Regions from separate parts of the Streptomyces sp. NPDC050674 genome, predicted to be linked through region 1. Evidence: riboswitches for the same ligand, from Rfam matches in the RefSeq annotation. Region 1 holds a riboswitch; the other holds the start of a gene.
What was found. Region 1 has a riboswitch for cyclic di-AMP ahead of AB0I06_RS24565 (LysM peptidoglycan-binding domain-containing protein). Riboswitches for the same ligand answer to the same signal wherever they lie in the genome.

Region 1 (7,363 bases):
TTCTTGGACCCGGCCGCCGCCAGGCCCACCCGGTCCAGGGCGGCGGCGACCCGGGCCCGCCGGGTGCGCGGGTCGGTGGCCGGGTCGGCGCTGTCGTAGCGGATCAGATTGTCACGGCCGGAGAGGAAGCCGTAGAGGGCCGGGCCCTCGATGAGGGCGCCGACCCGCGGCAGCACGGCGCGGGTGGCCCGGGGCATGGGCTGCCCGAGCACCCGCGCCGTGCCGGAGGTGGGCTCGATGAGGCCCATCAGCATGCGGATGGTGGTGGTCTTGCCGGAGCCGTTGGGCCCGAGGAAGCCGAAGACGCTGCCCGCCGGGACGGTCAGGTCGAGACCGTCGACGGCGAGCTGTCCGCCGCGGTAGCGCTTGGTGAGCGCGCGGGTGGCGATGACCGGTTCCCCGGTACCGGCCCGCGCCGCACCCCGCTTCTCCGGTTGCCTGGCGGACGGTTCGCCCATCGGCTTCCCCGTTCTCTCGACGTCCCGCAGGGCTTCCTCGTCCTCCCGGCGCACCGTGCGCCCGCGGGACCTACTTCGCGGCGTCGGCCGCCTTCACGAGCGCGTCCTTGGTGACCAGGCCCGCGTAGACCTTGCCGTCGTCGGTGATGAGGGCGTTGACCAGGCGGGTCGAGAAGACCGTGCCGGAGCCGAACGTGCCGTGCACCTTCTCGCCGAGCGAGTCCATGAAGCCGCCGAGGTCGCCGCCGGCCTTGCCGGAGGGCACGCCCTCGCCGCCGGTGTCGAAGGTGGCGATGGCGTTCCAGCCCTCGCCGATGGTCTTCATGCCGTCGGGACCCTCGTCGAGGTCCTTTCCGCCCTTGGGGGCGTGCCCGGGCGCCTCACCGAGGCCGAAGGGCTTGCCGTGAGCCTCGCCGGAGGCCTCGGCGTCCTTCTCCTCGGTGACCTTCGCACCCTTGGGCGGGGTGAAGTCGAAGGTCGAGGCGGGCGGCTTGGCGAAGCTGACCTTCGTGAAGCCGGCGTCCACGACGGCGGCGCCGCCGCTCGCCGGGGTGAGCGTGAACTTCAGCGGCATGCCGGTCTCGGCGTCCACGGCGACGGTGATCGCGCCGACCGTCGAGCCGGACTGCTTCGGCTCGACGACGAGTTTGTAGGCGTCCCGGCCGGCCACCTGGGCGGTGCCGTCCACGGTCACGGAGGTCGTGTCGTCGACCGCCTTCAGGGCCTCCTCGGCGAAGTCCTTCGGCAGGGCCGGCGGCTGCTGGTCCTTGCCGCGCTCGCGGCTCTCGGAGGAGGTGCCGTGGTAGACCTCGTTGGACTTGCTGTCGTAGCCCCAGACGTCCTTGCCGTTGTGGATGAGGCTGTACTCGGCGGCGTTCTCCAGCAGCGACAGCTTCTGCCGGTCCGGGCCGTCGGCGGCGACGCGCAGGGTGTGCGTGCCGTAGGCCAGTTCGGTGAGCTTGGCCGTCGGGTCGGCCGACGAGCCGTCCTCGCCCCCGCCCGCGGCACCGGACAGCAGACCGGACTCCAGGCCGCCGAGGTTCGGCAGACCGAGGTCGGTGCTGATCTTGACGGTGCCGGACAGCTGCTCGACGTCGGACTTGGCGATCTTCTCTATGAGCTGCTGGGCGGTGATCTTCGGAAGGTCGGGGTCACCGGAGTCGGCGAGCGCGGGGACCAGGCCGATCGTCGCGGCGGCCACCCCGATCACCGTGACCGGGACGATGTACCGCGCGGCGGTGCGCCGCCCGGAGCGCTGCTCGTCGGCCTCCCCGGCGGTCGTGCTGTCGTCGGATGCGTACGGTGCCATGTGTGCCCTACCTCCGTGGTCGGCGGCGGCTGTCCGTGTCGTGCACGCACTCGTCCCTGAGCCGCCATTCTCACCCGAACAGGTGAGGAGTGGTGCTTTCCGTGGTCACCATCTGACCAAATCGGCCAGGGAGATACGTCAGACCCCGGGCTCAACTCCGTGTACTGCTGGGGTATGACACGGAGGCCGGGCTTCTCCCCCGACCCGTAGGGGTCGTACGGGGAGGAGGTGTCAGCCGGCCCGGTGCACCACGGCGTCGCACAGCTCCAGGAGCGCCGTCTTCGCGGCGCAGTCCCGCAGCGGGGCCAGCGCCGCGCGGGCGTCCTGGGCGTAACGGACGGTGTCCCGCCGGGCCTGCTCCAGCGCCGGGTGGGCCCGCAGCAGGCGCAGGGCCTCCGCGTGCCGTGCGTCGTCGGTGAGGTCGGAGTCCAGCAGCTCGCACAGGGCGACGTCCTCGGCGAGCCCGAGCCGGGCGGCCCGCTCGCGCAGCCGCAGCACCGGCAGGGTGGGGATGCCCTCGCGCAGGTCGGTGCCGGGGGTCTTGCCGGACTCGTGGGAGTCGGAGGCGATGTCCAGGACGTCGTCCGCGAGCTGGAAGGCGACGCCGAGGCGCTCGCCGTACTGGGTCAGCACGTGCACGACCGTCTCGTCGGCGCCGGACATCATCGCGCCGAACCGGCACGAGACGGCGACCAGCGAGCCGGTCTTGCCGCCCAGCACGTCCAGGTAGTGCTCGACGGGGTCGCGGCCGTCCTGCGGTCCGGCCGTCTCCAGGATCTGGCCGGTCACCAGGCGCTCGAACGCCTCGGCCTGCACCCGCACGGCCTCCGGGCCGAGGTCGGCCAGGATGTGCGAGGCGCGGGCGAAGAGGAAGTCGCCGGTGAGGACGGCGACGGAGTTGCCCCAGCGGGTGTTCGCGCTCGCGACGCCGCGGCGCACGGCGGCCTCGTCCATGACGTCGTCGTGGTACAGCGTGGCGAGGTGGGTCAGCTCCACGACGACGGCCGAGGGCACGATCCCGGGGGCGTGCCGGTCGCCGAACTGGGCGGACAGCATCACGAGCAGCGGACGGAACCGCTTGCCGCCGGCGCGCACCAGATGCTGGGCGGCCTCCGTGATGAAGGGCACCTCACTCTTGGTGGCCTCGAGCAAGCCTTCCTCGACAGCCGTCAGTCCGGCCTGGACATCGGCTTCCAGAGCCTGGTCCCGCACGCTCAGCCCGAACGGCCCGACGTCGGTCACGAGGGGTCTCCTGTCTGCTGTGTCTGCCGGTGATTACGCGGTTTGTCGATAGGTCGCTGCCCTCACTCGAGTCAGCGTATCCGGTCACGTTTCGATCACCGCCAGCGCCCAGGGTTACAGGCCGGGCGGTATCCGATCACGACCGCAATGTTTTCGATCAACCCATAAGAACAGATATTTATCGACTTACCCAAGGGTAGTGAACTATGCACCATTTGCCGCTTTGGGTAAGCAAATTCCTGTTGGTGAAAAATGCCCTGCGGACTCGTGATCAGTGAGTTGAATCACTGCCTCCGCTTTCCCGCCCTCCTCCCACCTCGCCCCGTACCCCCTTTTCCGGAAAGCAAGTTGAGCCCTTGGCTGCCGCAAAGGATCAAGCGGCCCAAATGCCTCCGACCAAGGTCAACTACGTGATATGTGACTGAGGCGCTTGTTCCGGACATGTGCTCTCGCATACGTTCCCGCCCTGTCCGGCGGACGCCTCATCCTGCCGCCGCCCGGACTCCCCACTGGAACCGACTCACTCACGCAGGGCAGGAGCGGGGGACCCAGGTAAGTCGCCGGTCCGCACAGCGGCACGGCTCGGGGTGAAGCCGCGCACGGCACACAGCGCCGTACGCGGCCGGGCACCTCCCGGCCCGAACCCGACAGCTCACCTCGCAGGCGCCGGAGAGGAACATCGTCATGGCCGGACGAGGCAAGCACCGTCGCCCCAGAACCAACCCGCTGACCCGCGGCTTCATCGCCGTCGGCACCGGCGGAGCCGCACTCACCCTCCCGCTCCTCGGCGCCGCCCAGGCGAGCGCCGCCGAGCCCCAGAGCGCCCCCGTCGCCGCACAGTCCGCGCCCCGCGCGGCCCAGCCCGCCACATCGCTCACGTACACCGTGGTCAAGGGCGACTCGCTGGCCCGCATCGCGGACAAGTACGACGTCCGGGGCGGCTGGAAGCGGCTCTACAAGGACAACCGCGCCGCCGTCGGCGACAACCCGAAGCTGATCCACCCGGGTCTGAAGCTGACGGTGAAGACCACCAAGGCGAACGCCGCGAAGAAGACGGCCACCCGGTCGTCCGCCCCCGCCAAGCCGGCCGCGAAGCCCGCCACGGGCGTCGCGCAGGCCACCCAGGCGTCGGCCACGACCTACGCGAACAACCTGGACGGCTGGATCCGCGAGTCGCTGGACATCATGGCGCAGAAGGGGATCCCCGGGTCCTACGACGGCATCTACCGCAACATCATGCGCGAGTCGTCCGGCAACCCGCTGGCGATCAACAACTGGGACTCGAACGCCGCAGCGGGCACCCCGTCCAAGGGCCTGCTCCAGGTCATCGACCCGACGTTCGCCGCCTACCACGTGGACGGCACCTCCTTCGACCCGTTCGACCCGGTCGCCAACATCACCGCGGCCTGCAACTACGCGGCCGACCGCTACGGCTCGATCGACAACGTCAACGGACCGTACTGAGCCGCCCCGCCCAGCAGTCGCTCGAGGACGACGGCGATGCCGTCGTCCTCGTTCGACAGGGTGACCTCGTCGGCCACGGCCTTGAGTTCGGGATGGGCGTTCGCCATCGCGACGCCGTGGCCGGCCCAGTCGAACATCGGGATGTCGTTGGGCATGTCGCCGAAGGCGATGGTGTCCGCCGGACGCAGCCCCAGATGCTCGGCTGCCAGCGCCAGGCCCGTCGCCTTGGTGATCCCGCACGGCTGGAGCTCCACCGTGCCGGGCCCCGACATCGTCACCGTCGCCAGGGAACCCACCACCGAGCGGGCCGTCGCCGCCAGCGCGTCGTCCGACAGGTGCGGATGGCGCAGCAGCACCTTGCTGATCGGCTCGCCCCACAGGTCGTCGCGCCGTTCGACCCGCACCGCGGGCAGGGTCGGGTGCGGCATGAGATAGCCCGGCTCGATCAGCGTGAGCCCGTCGACCCCGTCCTGGTCGACCGCCGCGTACACCTGCCCCACCTCGGCCTCGATCTTGCCGAGGGCGGTCTCGGCCAGCTCCCGGTCCAGCGTGATGGACCACAGCAGCCGGTCCGCGCCGGCGTCGTACACCTGCGCGCCCTGCCCGCACACCGCGAGCCCCGTGCAGCCGAGGTCGTCCAGCAGCGGCCGCACTCTCGGCGCCGGCCGGCCCGTCACCACGAGGTGCTGGGCACCGGCGTCCGCCACCCGCGCGAGCACGGCGAGGGACCGTTCGGAGAGGGTGTCGTCGCCGCGCAGCAACGTCCCGTCCAGATCGGTGGCGATGAGTGAATATGCGAGGGGTGCGGCCATGATCAGAGAATACGGACAACGCGGCCCTTCGTTTCATCGCACAGGGCACGCCGATTGCCCGGTTGAAGGCCTCTGCACCGGTTGGCAACAACATGCTCCGCTACCTACCCGAGAGGCCGCATAGAGCGGTACCTTCCATGTGTCCAGGGGGGACTTGATCGGGGGGTCAGGTTGAGCAGTGGGCGCATTCGCGTGGCGGGGGCCGGGGAGCTCGGTGAAGAAGAGAAGGAGCGCTGGCGTGCGCTGCGCGCGGCCTCCGGAGCACCGCGCAACCCCTTCATGGAACCGGAGTTCACCGAAGCCGTCGGCCGGGTCAGGCCGGGGGCCCGGGTCGCCGTGGTGTACGAGGGGCTCGAGCCGGCCGGCTTCCTGCCCCATGAGCGGGGCCCGTTGGGGCAGGGCCGGGCGATCGGGTTCGGCGTCTCGGACGCCCAGGGCGCGATCCTGCGGCCGGGCCTGGACCTGGAGACGGGTGAACTGCTGAGGGCCTGCTCGGTGTCGAGCTTCGCCTTCGACAACCTGGAGGCCGAGCAGCGGCTGTTCGTCCGGTACGCGGCCGAGGGGTACGCCACCTACGTCATCGACGTGGAGAAGGGCTACGAGACGTACGAGTCGGTGCTGCGCGCGCAGTCGCCGAAGTTCCTGAAGACCACCCTGGCCAAGGAGCGCAGGCTGGGCCGGCAGGTCGGTGAGCTGCGGTTCGTCTTCGACGAACGCGACCCGGCCGCGCTGCGCACGCTCATGGAGTGGAAGTCGGCGCAGTACCGCAGGACCGGCCGCCGCGACCGGTTCGCCCAGGAGTGGATCACCCGGCTCGTCGGGCAGCTGGCCCGGACCCGGGCGCCGGAGTGCAGCGGCACGCTGTCCGTGCTGTACGCGGGTGAGCGGCCGGTCGCCGCGCACTTCGGGCTGCGTTCGGCCTCGGTGCTGGCCTGCTGGTTCCCGGCCTACGACCCGGAGTTCGCGAAGTTCTCGCCGGGGCTGGTGCTGCATCTGCGCATGGCCGAGGCGGCGGCCGCCGAGGGGGTGGGCATGCTCGACCTGGGGCGGGGCGCGGCCGAGTACAAGGACGCGCTCAAGACGGGCGAACTGCCCGTGTACGAGGGTGCGGTGACGCGGCCGGGGGCGGGCGCGGCGCTGTACTGGCTGGGCCGTGAGCCGGCCCGCCGCGCGCACAGCTTCGTCCGCGGCAGGCCGCGGCTCGCGGCGCTGGCCGCGCGGACGCTGAAGGGCGCGGCCCGGCTGCGCCGTACCTGACACACAAGGGGGGTGGGCGCATGGCCCGTTCGGCGCGTGCGCAGGAGGAGATACGACGGTTCCTCGACATCGGGGCGGTCCAGGTCGCCGAGCTGGACCTCGACGGCGACGAGGCGGTGCTCAGACCCGGTCCGGGCAGTCCGCCCGTGACCCACGGGGAGGTGTTCGTACTGGTCAGGAGGTCCGGCCGGCCGGTGGGCACGCTGCTCGGGCGGGTGCCGGAAGGGGCGGATCCGAAGGCCGTGCTGGCGGGGCGGGCCCGGGCGGAGTGCGGGCCCGCCGTCTTCGGCGAAGGCGGCAAGCCACCGTTCACCACGGTCGTCGTCGCGACCCGGGAGCGGGCCGGGCAGCTGGCCCGGGCGCTGGACTCGCTGCTGGCGCAGGACCATCCGCGGTTCGAGATCGTCGTCGTCGACAACGCGCCCGTCACGGACGAGACGCGCCGGCTGATCGAGACGAAGTACGCCGAGCGCGTGCGCTACGTCCGTGAGCCCGTTCCGGGGCTCGCGGCCGCCCACAACACCGGGCTGGAGGCCGTGCGCGGGGAGGTGGTCGCCTTCACGGACGACGACGTGGTCGCCGACCCGCGCTGGCTGACCGAGCTGACCGCGCCCTTCACCGCCGATCCCGGGCTCGGGTGCAGCACCGGGCTGATCCTGCCCGCGCGGCTGACCACTCCGGCCCAGGTGCTGCTGGAGAGCCACGGCGGTTTCGCCAAAGGCTTCACTCCAAGGACGTACGACCCGGCGCACCCGCCGGGCGACGAGCCGCTGTTCCCGTTCACGGCGGGACGGTTCGGCTCGGGCGCGAACATGGCGTTC
Region 2 (7,363 bases), on a different contig from region 1:
ACTGGTGGCAGCGCGCCTGGGTGCGCTACGGCGCGCTGAGCACGCTCCTGGCGATATCCGGCCTGGTCATCCTCGCCCTGGTCCGCGAGGAGACCGGCACGGAGGGGTTCCTGGTCGGGCTGGGACTGGCCGTCCTGCCGGTGCCCCTGCTGCTCGCCGCGTTCCGCTGGCTGGACCGCGTCGAACCCGGCCCCTGGCGGAACCTGCTGTTCTGCTTCGCCTGGGGCGCCTGCGCGGCGGCACTGATAGCGATCGTCGCCAACAGCTTCGCGACGAGATGGATAGCGACGGCGACGGCGGACCCGTCCAGCGCGGACACCCTCGGCGCGACGGTGATAGCGCCGGTGGTCGAGGAGTCGGCCAAGGCGGCCGCCGTCCTGCTGGTCTTCCTCTTCCGGCGCCGCGACTTCACCGGCATCGTCGACGGGGTCGTCGTCGCCGGTGTGACCGCCACCGGCTTCGCGTTCACGGAGAACATCCTCTACCTGGGCACGGCCTTCGGCACCGACCAGCTCACCGGCGGCACCGGCATCGCCTCCGTCACGGCGGCGACCTTCTTCGTGCGCATCATCATGTCGCCGTTCGCGCACCCGCTCTTCACGGTCCTCACCGGCATCGGCTTCGGCATCTGCGCGCTCTCGACGGACCGCCGACGCCTGCGGCGCGTGGTCTTCCCGCTGTGCGGCCTGCTGCTCGCGATGGGCATGCACGCGATGTGGAACGGCTCGTCGGCGTTCGGCGAGTACGGGTTCTTCGCCGTGTACGCGGCGTTCATGGTGCCCATCTTCGGGCTGCTGACGTGGCTGGTGATCTGGACGCGGCAGCGGGAGCTGAAGACCGTCCGGGCGGAGCTGCCCGCCTACGCGGTGGCCGGGTGGCTGACACCGGCCGAGCCGTACGCGCTCGGCTCGATGCGGGCCCGGCGGATCGCCCGCCGGTACGCCCGCCGCCACGCGGGCAAGACGGCGGCCCGGGAGGTGGCGCGGTACGAGGCGTACGCCACGTCGCTGGCGTTCCTGCGCCACCGGGCCCGGCGGGGCCGCGCCGGGGCCGGCTTCGCCGTACGGGAGCAGGAGCTGCTCGGCGAGCTGTGGCGGCGCCGGGAGGCGGCCCGCCCCGCGCTGGACCACGCGGCACGGGTCACGGCCCCTCCGGTCCCGGTGGCGCCGCCGCCCTGGCCCGTGCACGGGGTGTACGGGCAGGGGTACGGCTACCGGGCGGCGCCGTACCCGGCGTACAACCCCTACCGCTCTTAGGCAGACGCCTCCGTGAGGCGGGCGACCTCGGCGTCCGTGAGCGTCAGCTCGCCGACGCCCACCAGGGCGGGCAGCTGCTCCACCGTCCGCGCGGAGGCGATCGGCGCCACCACGGTCGGCTGCGCGGCGAGCCAGGCCAGGGCCACCGTCGCCACGGGCACGTCGTGCGCCCCGGCGACCTCGTCGAGGGCGTCGAGCACCCGGCGCCCCCGCTCGGTCTCCAGATGTTTGGCGGCACCGCCCGCCCGGGCGCTCTCGACCGTCGTGCCGGGCCGGTACTTGCCGGTGAGGAAGCCGGACGCGAGCGCGTAGTACGGAACGGCCGCGAGGCCGGACCGCTCGGCCAGGTCCTGGAGGGCGCCCTCGTAGGTGTCGCGGGAGACCAGGTTGTACTGGGGCTGGAGGGCCACGTACCGGGCGAGTCCCTCGCGGTCGGAGAACTCCAGGGACTCCCGCAGCCGCTCGGGGGAGATGTTGGAGGCGGCGATGTGCCGCACCTTCCCGGCCTTCACGAGTTCGTCGAGGGCGCCGATGATCTCCTCGACGGGCACGTCGGGCCGGTCGAAGTGCGTGTAGTAGAGGTCGATGTGGTCGGTGCCGAGGCGGCGCAGGGAGGCGTCGGCCGCGGCCTTGATGTTGGCGGCGGACAGGCCCTGGAAGTCGGGGTGCTGGCTGACCTTCGTGGCGACGATCACGTCGGAGCGGTTCCCGCGTGCCGCGAGCCACTGGCCGAGGATGGTCTCGGATTCCCCGCCCCGGTTGCCCTCGGCCCACGCCGAGTAGACGTCGGCGGTGTCGACGAAGTTGCCGCCGGCGGCGGTGTAGGCGTCGAGGACGGCGAACGACCGGTCCTGGTCGGCGGTCCAGCCGAAGACGTTGCCGCCGAGGGCGAGGGGGAAGACCTCGAGGTCGGAAGAGCCGAGCTTGCGCAGAGAAGTCATGCTCCGTGTCAACGCCCGTACAGGAATGCCTGATTCCGCAACGGACGCAAAGTTCCCGTAAACACGGAGAACCGGCGGCCCTGACGTCGGGGGGTCGTCGTCAGGGCCGCCGGTGTTTCCACGGGTGTGGACCGCTCAGGGGGTGAGTCCCTTGCCCCGCAGCCACGCCATGGGGTCGATGCCGCTCGCGGATCCGGCGGAGTGGACCTCCAGGTGGAGGTGCGCGCCGGTGACGTTGCCGGTGGCGCCCACGCGGCCGATGACGTCGCCGGTGCTGACCTTCTGGCCGACGCTGACGCCGATGGAGGACTGGTGCGCGTACCAGATCTCGGTGCCGTCATCGAGGGTGAGGACGGTCTTGTAGCCGTAGGAGCCGTTCCAGCCGGCCTCGGTGATGGTGCCGCTGTGCACGGCCTTGATCGGCGTGCCCGTGGGCGCGGCGAAGTCCAGGCCCGTGTGGTAGCCGGAGGACCAGTAGGCGCCTGCCTGGCCGAAGCTGGAGGTGATGGTGTACGAGGAGGTCGGCAGCGTGTACTGCTTGGCGAGGGCGGCGAGCCGCTCGGCCTCGGCCTTCTTCCTGGCCTCCTCCTCCGCCTTCTTCTTGGCTTCGGCGGCCTTGGCCTTGGCTTCCTTCTCCGCCTTGGCGACGGCCTCTGCCGCTGCCTTCTCGGCGGCGGCCGCGGCATCCTGCGCGGCCTTGGTCTCGATCTGCTCCTGCTGGTGCTCGACCTGCGCCATGATCCGGGCGCGCAGCGCCTCGCCGGCGCCGGAGGTGCTCTCCTCGGGGTCCGCCGTGGCGGTGCCGAGGCTGCTGAGCGGGGTTGCGGAACCCTCGGGGGTGTCGTCGTCCGAGATGAGGGAACCCACCGAGGGCAGGTCCGGCACGGAGATGGACACCGGGGGCTTGCCGGTCTGGGCGCTGGCCATGCCGCCGGCGCCCACGGCGGCTATGACGCCGACGCCCAGGACGGTGGAGCTGCGGGCGAGACCTCCGCCGCGCTGCTTGGTGACGCGGTGCCGGCCACGGACGGGACGGATGGACTCCTCGGTGGGGTTCCACTCCTGGAACGGGCCCTCGTCGGTGCGCTGACCGCCGTAACCGAAGGTGTCGGTGTCGCGCTTCTGCGCGAACGGGGCCGCGGGGGCAGGCCGGTTGGACGCCACGTGGGCGTGCTCCTTTCCTTCCTTCTCGCCTACCGGGTTAGCTGACGGGTTCGGAGCAGGAAGGTCTCCTACGCGCGTATACCCGCCGTGCTTCCACGGTGGTATCCGCCCGATTCACCCCAAGTGGTGGTTCCCCGGTTCCCTTTCGGGATTCGGCGCGTGCGCACGGAGCCGCCTTCTGTGACGGCTGGGACGACCGCGCTGCGTTATCGAACGTTAATAGACGCACGAGGGGTATTCCAGCGATTCCACTTGATCATTAACCTTTTTCACGCGGACTTACCTGCCATGACCGGCTTAAATCGGGCGAGTTGACCACCTCGCAAGTGACTGACGGGTTTTGACGGTGTGTCAGTTGTGATGCGGAACGGGGTGGTTCGCTCACCGAGCGTGAGGGCCTCCGTGAGACCGTCCTGGAAAAGCACCGAGGGCCGGAACCCTTTCGGATTCCGGCCCTCGGCCTTCAGTAGCGGGGACAGGATTTGAACCTGCGACCTCTGGGTTATGAGCCCAGCGAGCTACCGAGCTGCTCCACCCCGCGTCGTTGTGATTCCAGTGTACGCCATCCGCGGGACAGCTCGTGCACACCCGTCGCTCAGCCGTCCGGGGCGCTCGCGTGGGTGAGGGTCTCCCAGGCGGTGAACAGGTCGTCGGTGCCGGTGGGCCGGGCCCGGACGGCCAGTTCGTGAGCGGCGGGGACGGGCCGGCCGCGCCGTTCCTCCAGATGGTGCAGGGCGACCTCCAGATGGGGTCCGAGACCCCGCTCGACCCGGCCGCCGCACAGCCACTCGGGTGCGTGCCCGTCCAGTTCGTGGCGGGCGTGCAGGGCGAGCGCGGCCGCCAGCCGGTCCTCGATCTCGCCGTAGAGGTCGACACCCTGGTGCCAGGCCGTCTCGGCGATGTGGGCGGTGGCGGCGAGCGAGGCACCCACGTGCCGGAAGCTGTGGCAGGTCTCCTGGGAGACGCCGTCCCGGTACGTGGTCTGGCCGAACCAGTACGAGGCCATCCGCTGCGGGCCGTCCACGCCGGAGCCGGGCACGGTGAGCGGCACGGGGCCGTCCTTCTCCAGGTAGAGGTAGGCGGGCACGCGCTCCCGGAAGCGCTCCAGGGCATGGCCGAAGACCCGGTGGTCGCCGAGGAATACCGCCACGGAGATGACGGCGTCGATCGCCACCAGGTCCCAGGATCCGGTGAAGTCCGGGTCGGAGGCGACGACTTGGGGGAGGTGGGCGGTGCGCAGCATGTCCTCGAAGCCGCGCACCCGCGCGGCCGGCCAGCCCCCGCCGGGTGTGTGCCGCACGATCTCGGCGGCCCGGGCCCACACCGACCCGGTCCAGCCGGCCTGCAACGCGGCCTTCTCCCCGGTGTGCCGGCGCAGCGTGGCCGCCCAGGCGTCCATGAGCTGCCTGGCCTTCTCCGCATGCCGCCGATCGCCGGTGGCGGCGAAGAGCAGGGCCTGCGCGTAGGCGGCCAGGGCGTCCTCGCGCTCCGCGGCGCAGCCGCGGCCCTGAAGGTCGCCGGCCGGGCAGACGACCGTCTCGTGCGGCCGGGCCCGGTGCCGGTACGAGCCGTACGGGCTGTCGCGCAGGGCGAGGTACGCCGTTCGCCAGGGCTGCCGCCCGGCGGTGACGTGCTCGCGCAGGGCGTCCAGCTGGGCCCGGTCGACGAGGACGCCGGGGTGGGTGAACGCGGCGTCGGAGGGCAGGACCGGGCCCATGGCACGGGTGCCCGGGCCGTCGGGCCGGCAGGAGGGGACGAGCAGGGCGAGCGCGGTGAGCAGCGGCAGCATGAGCAGTGCCGCCGTCCTTCGTCTGCGCGCTGACCCCATGGCCGCCGCCTCCGCGCTCGTCGTCCGGGTCCTTGGAGGCAGCGTGGCCCGGACGGCGGTGCGGACGCAGGATCTGTTGGGCCGATCGGCTCGCCCTCAGCCCGGCAGGTGGCGGTTCGGGGCCTTGGCCCGCTCCTCGTGCTCCGGGAGGACGACGACCTCCACCCCCGCGGCCGCGAGGAGGCCGCTGCCGTCGGCGTCCGTCACGAAGGTGTCCGGCTCGCGCCAGGCGGTGACGACCCGCCGCACGCCCGCGTCGAGGATCAGCCGGGCGCAGGGCGCGGGCCGGGAGGCGCGGCGGGCGCAGGGTTCCAGGCTGCTGTACACCGTCGCGCCGGGCAGGCGAGGGTCGGCCGCGTCGAGCTTGGCCAGGGCCGCCTCCTCGGCGTGCACGACCGGGTCGCCGGCCTCGCGGGAGTGGCCGCGGGCCAGTTCCGTGCCGTCGGCGGCGACCACGACCGCGCCCACGCTGAACGCGGTGTCCGACGGCGGGCAGTGCTCGGCCAGGTCGCAGGCGAGGGCCAGCCAGTGGTGGTCGGCGGCGGTGGGCAGGGCGCCGGTGCCCGGGGCGGTCGGTTCGTAGCGCATCAGGACGACGTCCTCGATCCGCCGTGTCTCCAGCAGCCGGAGCCGGCCGCCCTGGTAGCCGCCCGGGCCGAAGAGGCGGGGCGCCCGGGGGTCGCCCACGAAGAGCGGGGCGAGGACCAGCTGGAGTTCGTCGGCCAGGCCCTGGGTGAGGAGCTGGGTGTGGATCAGGCCGCCGCCCTCGACCATGAGCCGCCGCACGCCCCGGACGTCGTGCAGGTGCGTCAGGAGCCGCCGCCAGTCGAGGTCGGCGCCGAGCGGGACCACGTCGGTGGCGAGACCGAGGGCACGGGCGCGCTCGGCGCCCCGGTCGGTGGTGTAGAGGACCTTCTCGCCGCCGGTGTGCCAGAAGCGGGCGTCCGGGTCGAGGTCGCCCGAGCCGCTGACGGTGACCTTCAGGGGGTACTCCGGCTGTCCGGCGGCCGTGCGGGCGGCCCGGCGTTCCGCGGAGTTCACCAGGAGCCGCGGGTTGTCGGCGCGGATGGTGCCGGCACCGATCAGGATCGCGTCGACAAAGGCCCGGACCTCGTCGACCCGGTCGAAGTCGGCCGGGCTCGACAGCAGCAGGCGGTCGGGGCCGGTGTCGTCCAGGTAGCCGTCGAGGGAGACGGCGGCGGACAGCAGGACGTACGGGTGAGGCATCGACGCTCCGCGGCTGGTCGGGTCGGCGGGACTGGAACCGGGTCTTGGTTCAAGTTTGAAACAAACCTACACTGGCGGCATGACGACTCGCTGGCTCACGCCGAAGGAGCAGCGCGCCTGGCGCGCCTACATCGCCGCTTCGCTGCTCCTGGAGGACGCGATCGACCGGCAGCTCCAGCAGGACGCCGGCATGCCGCACCTGTACTACTCCATCCTGTCGGTCCTGTCGGAGTCCCCGGAGCGCCGGCTGCGCATGACCGATCTCGCCGAGCGGCTGAAGATCACGCGCAGCCGGCTGACGTACGCGGTGACGCGGCTGGAGAAGGACGGCATGCTGCGGCGCGAGGCCTGCCGGTACGACAAGCGGGGCAGCGTCGCCGCGCTGACCGACGAGGGGTTCGCGGTGCTGGAGCGCGCGGCGCCCGGGCACGTCGAGACCGTGCGGACCTCCCTGTTCGACCGGCTCAGCGAGGAGCAGGTGGGGCAGTTGGAGGAGATCTCCGCGGCGATCGCGCGGGGCCTCCAGGAGGACGGCACACGGGCGGCGGCCGACGAGGTGCCGTGGCGGCGGAGGTCGTCACCGGCCTGTTCATGACGCGGCGGGAGACATGGCCCGGGGGGCGCCGGGCGGGGGGCGGGTGACGCTGGAGTGACCCCCGCCACACGAGGCCGCACTCATTGCTTCAAATTTCAAGCACGAGTAGGGTTCCGAACGTACATCTGCTTCAAAACTGAAGCACTACGGCTGTGCAGCCGAACAGGAAACGGAACCCGGAGGCCCCGCATGCCCGACACCCCCGCCGTCGTCGCCACCCCCCGCTCCCGCGTCCGGGTCCCGCTGCGCTTCCACGACGGCTACGAGGCCGACGCCGAGCTCGTCACCTTCCACGGGCTGGTCGACGGCCGGGAGCACGTGGCCGTCGTCCTGGGCGAGCCCGGGCCGGTCC

Region 2: another riboswitch for cyclic di-AMP. It lies ahead of AB0I06_RS25800 (M23 family metallopeptidase); the one in region 1 lies ahead of AB0I06_RS24565 (LysM peptidoglycan-binding domain-containing protein).

Annotation. Positions count from the first base shown of each region.
Region 1 covers NZ_JBFAIG010000015.1:142,738-150,100, reverse strand. Annotated here, with positions in the region: partial or broken gene AB0I06_RS24580 (ABC transporter ATP-binding protein) at 1-458, opposite strand, end outside; gene AB0I06_RS24575 (DUF2092 domain-containing protein) at 529-1,767, opposite strand; gene AB0I06_RS24570 (polyprenyl synthetase family protein) at 1,999-3,009, opposite strand; cyclic di-AMP (ydaO/yuaA leader) riboswitch at 3,513-3,688, shown strand; gene AB0I06_RS24565 (LysM peptidoglycan-binding domain-containing protein) at 3,694-4,473, shown strand; gene AB0I06_RS24560 (HAD family hydrolase) at 4,437-5,285, opposite strand; gene AB0I06_RS24555 (GNAT family N-acetyltransferase) at 5,457-6,542, shown strand; gene AB0I06_RS24550 (glycosyltransferase) at 6,563-7,363, shown strand, end outside.
Region 2 covers NZ_JBFAIG010000017.1:19,377-26,739, forward strand. Annotated here, with positions in the region: gene AB0I06_RS25790 (PrsW family intramembrane metalloprotease) at 1-1,256, shown strand, start outside; gene AB0I06_RS25795 (aldo/keto reductase) at 1,253-2,197, opposite strand; gene AB0I06_RS25800 (M23 family metallopeptidase) at 2,333-3,361, opposite strand; cyclic di-AMP (ydaO/yuaA leader) riboswitch at 3,373-3,529, opposite strand; tRNA gene AB0I06_RS25805 (tRNA-Met) at 3,829-3,902, opposite strand; gene AB0I06_RS25810 (alginate lyase family protein) at 3,957-5,189, opposite strand; gene AB0I06_RS25815 (dihydrofolate reductase family protein) at 5,286-6,416, opposite strand; gene AB0I06_RS25820 (MarR family transcriptional regulator) at 6,496-7,011, shown strand; gene ribA (GTP cyclohydrolase II) at 7,201-7,363, shown strand, end outside.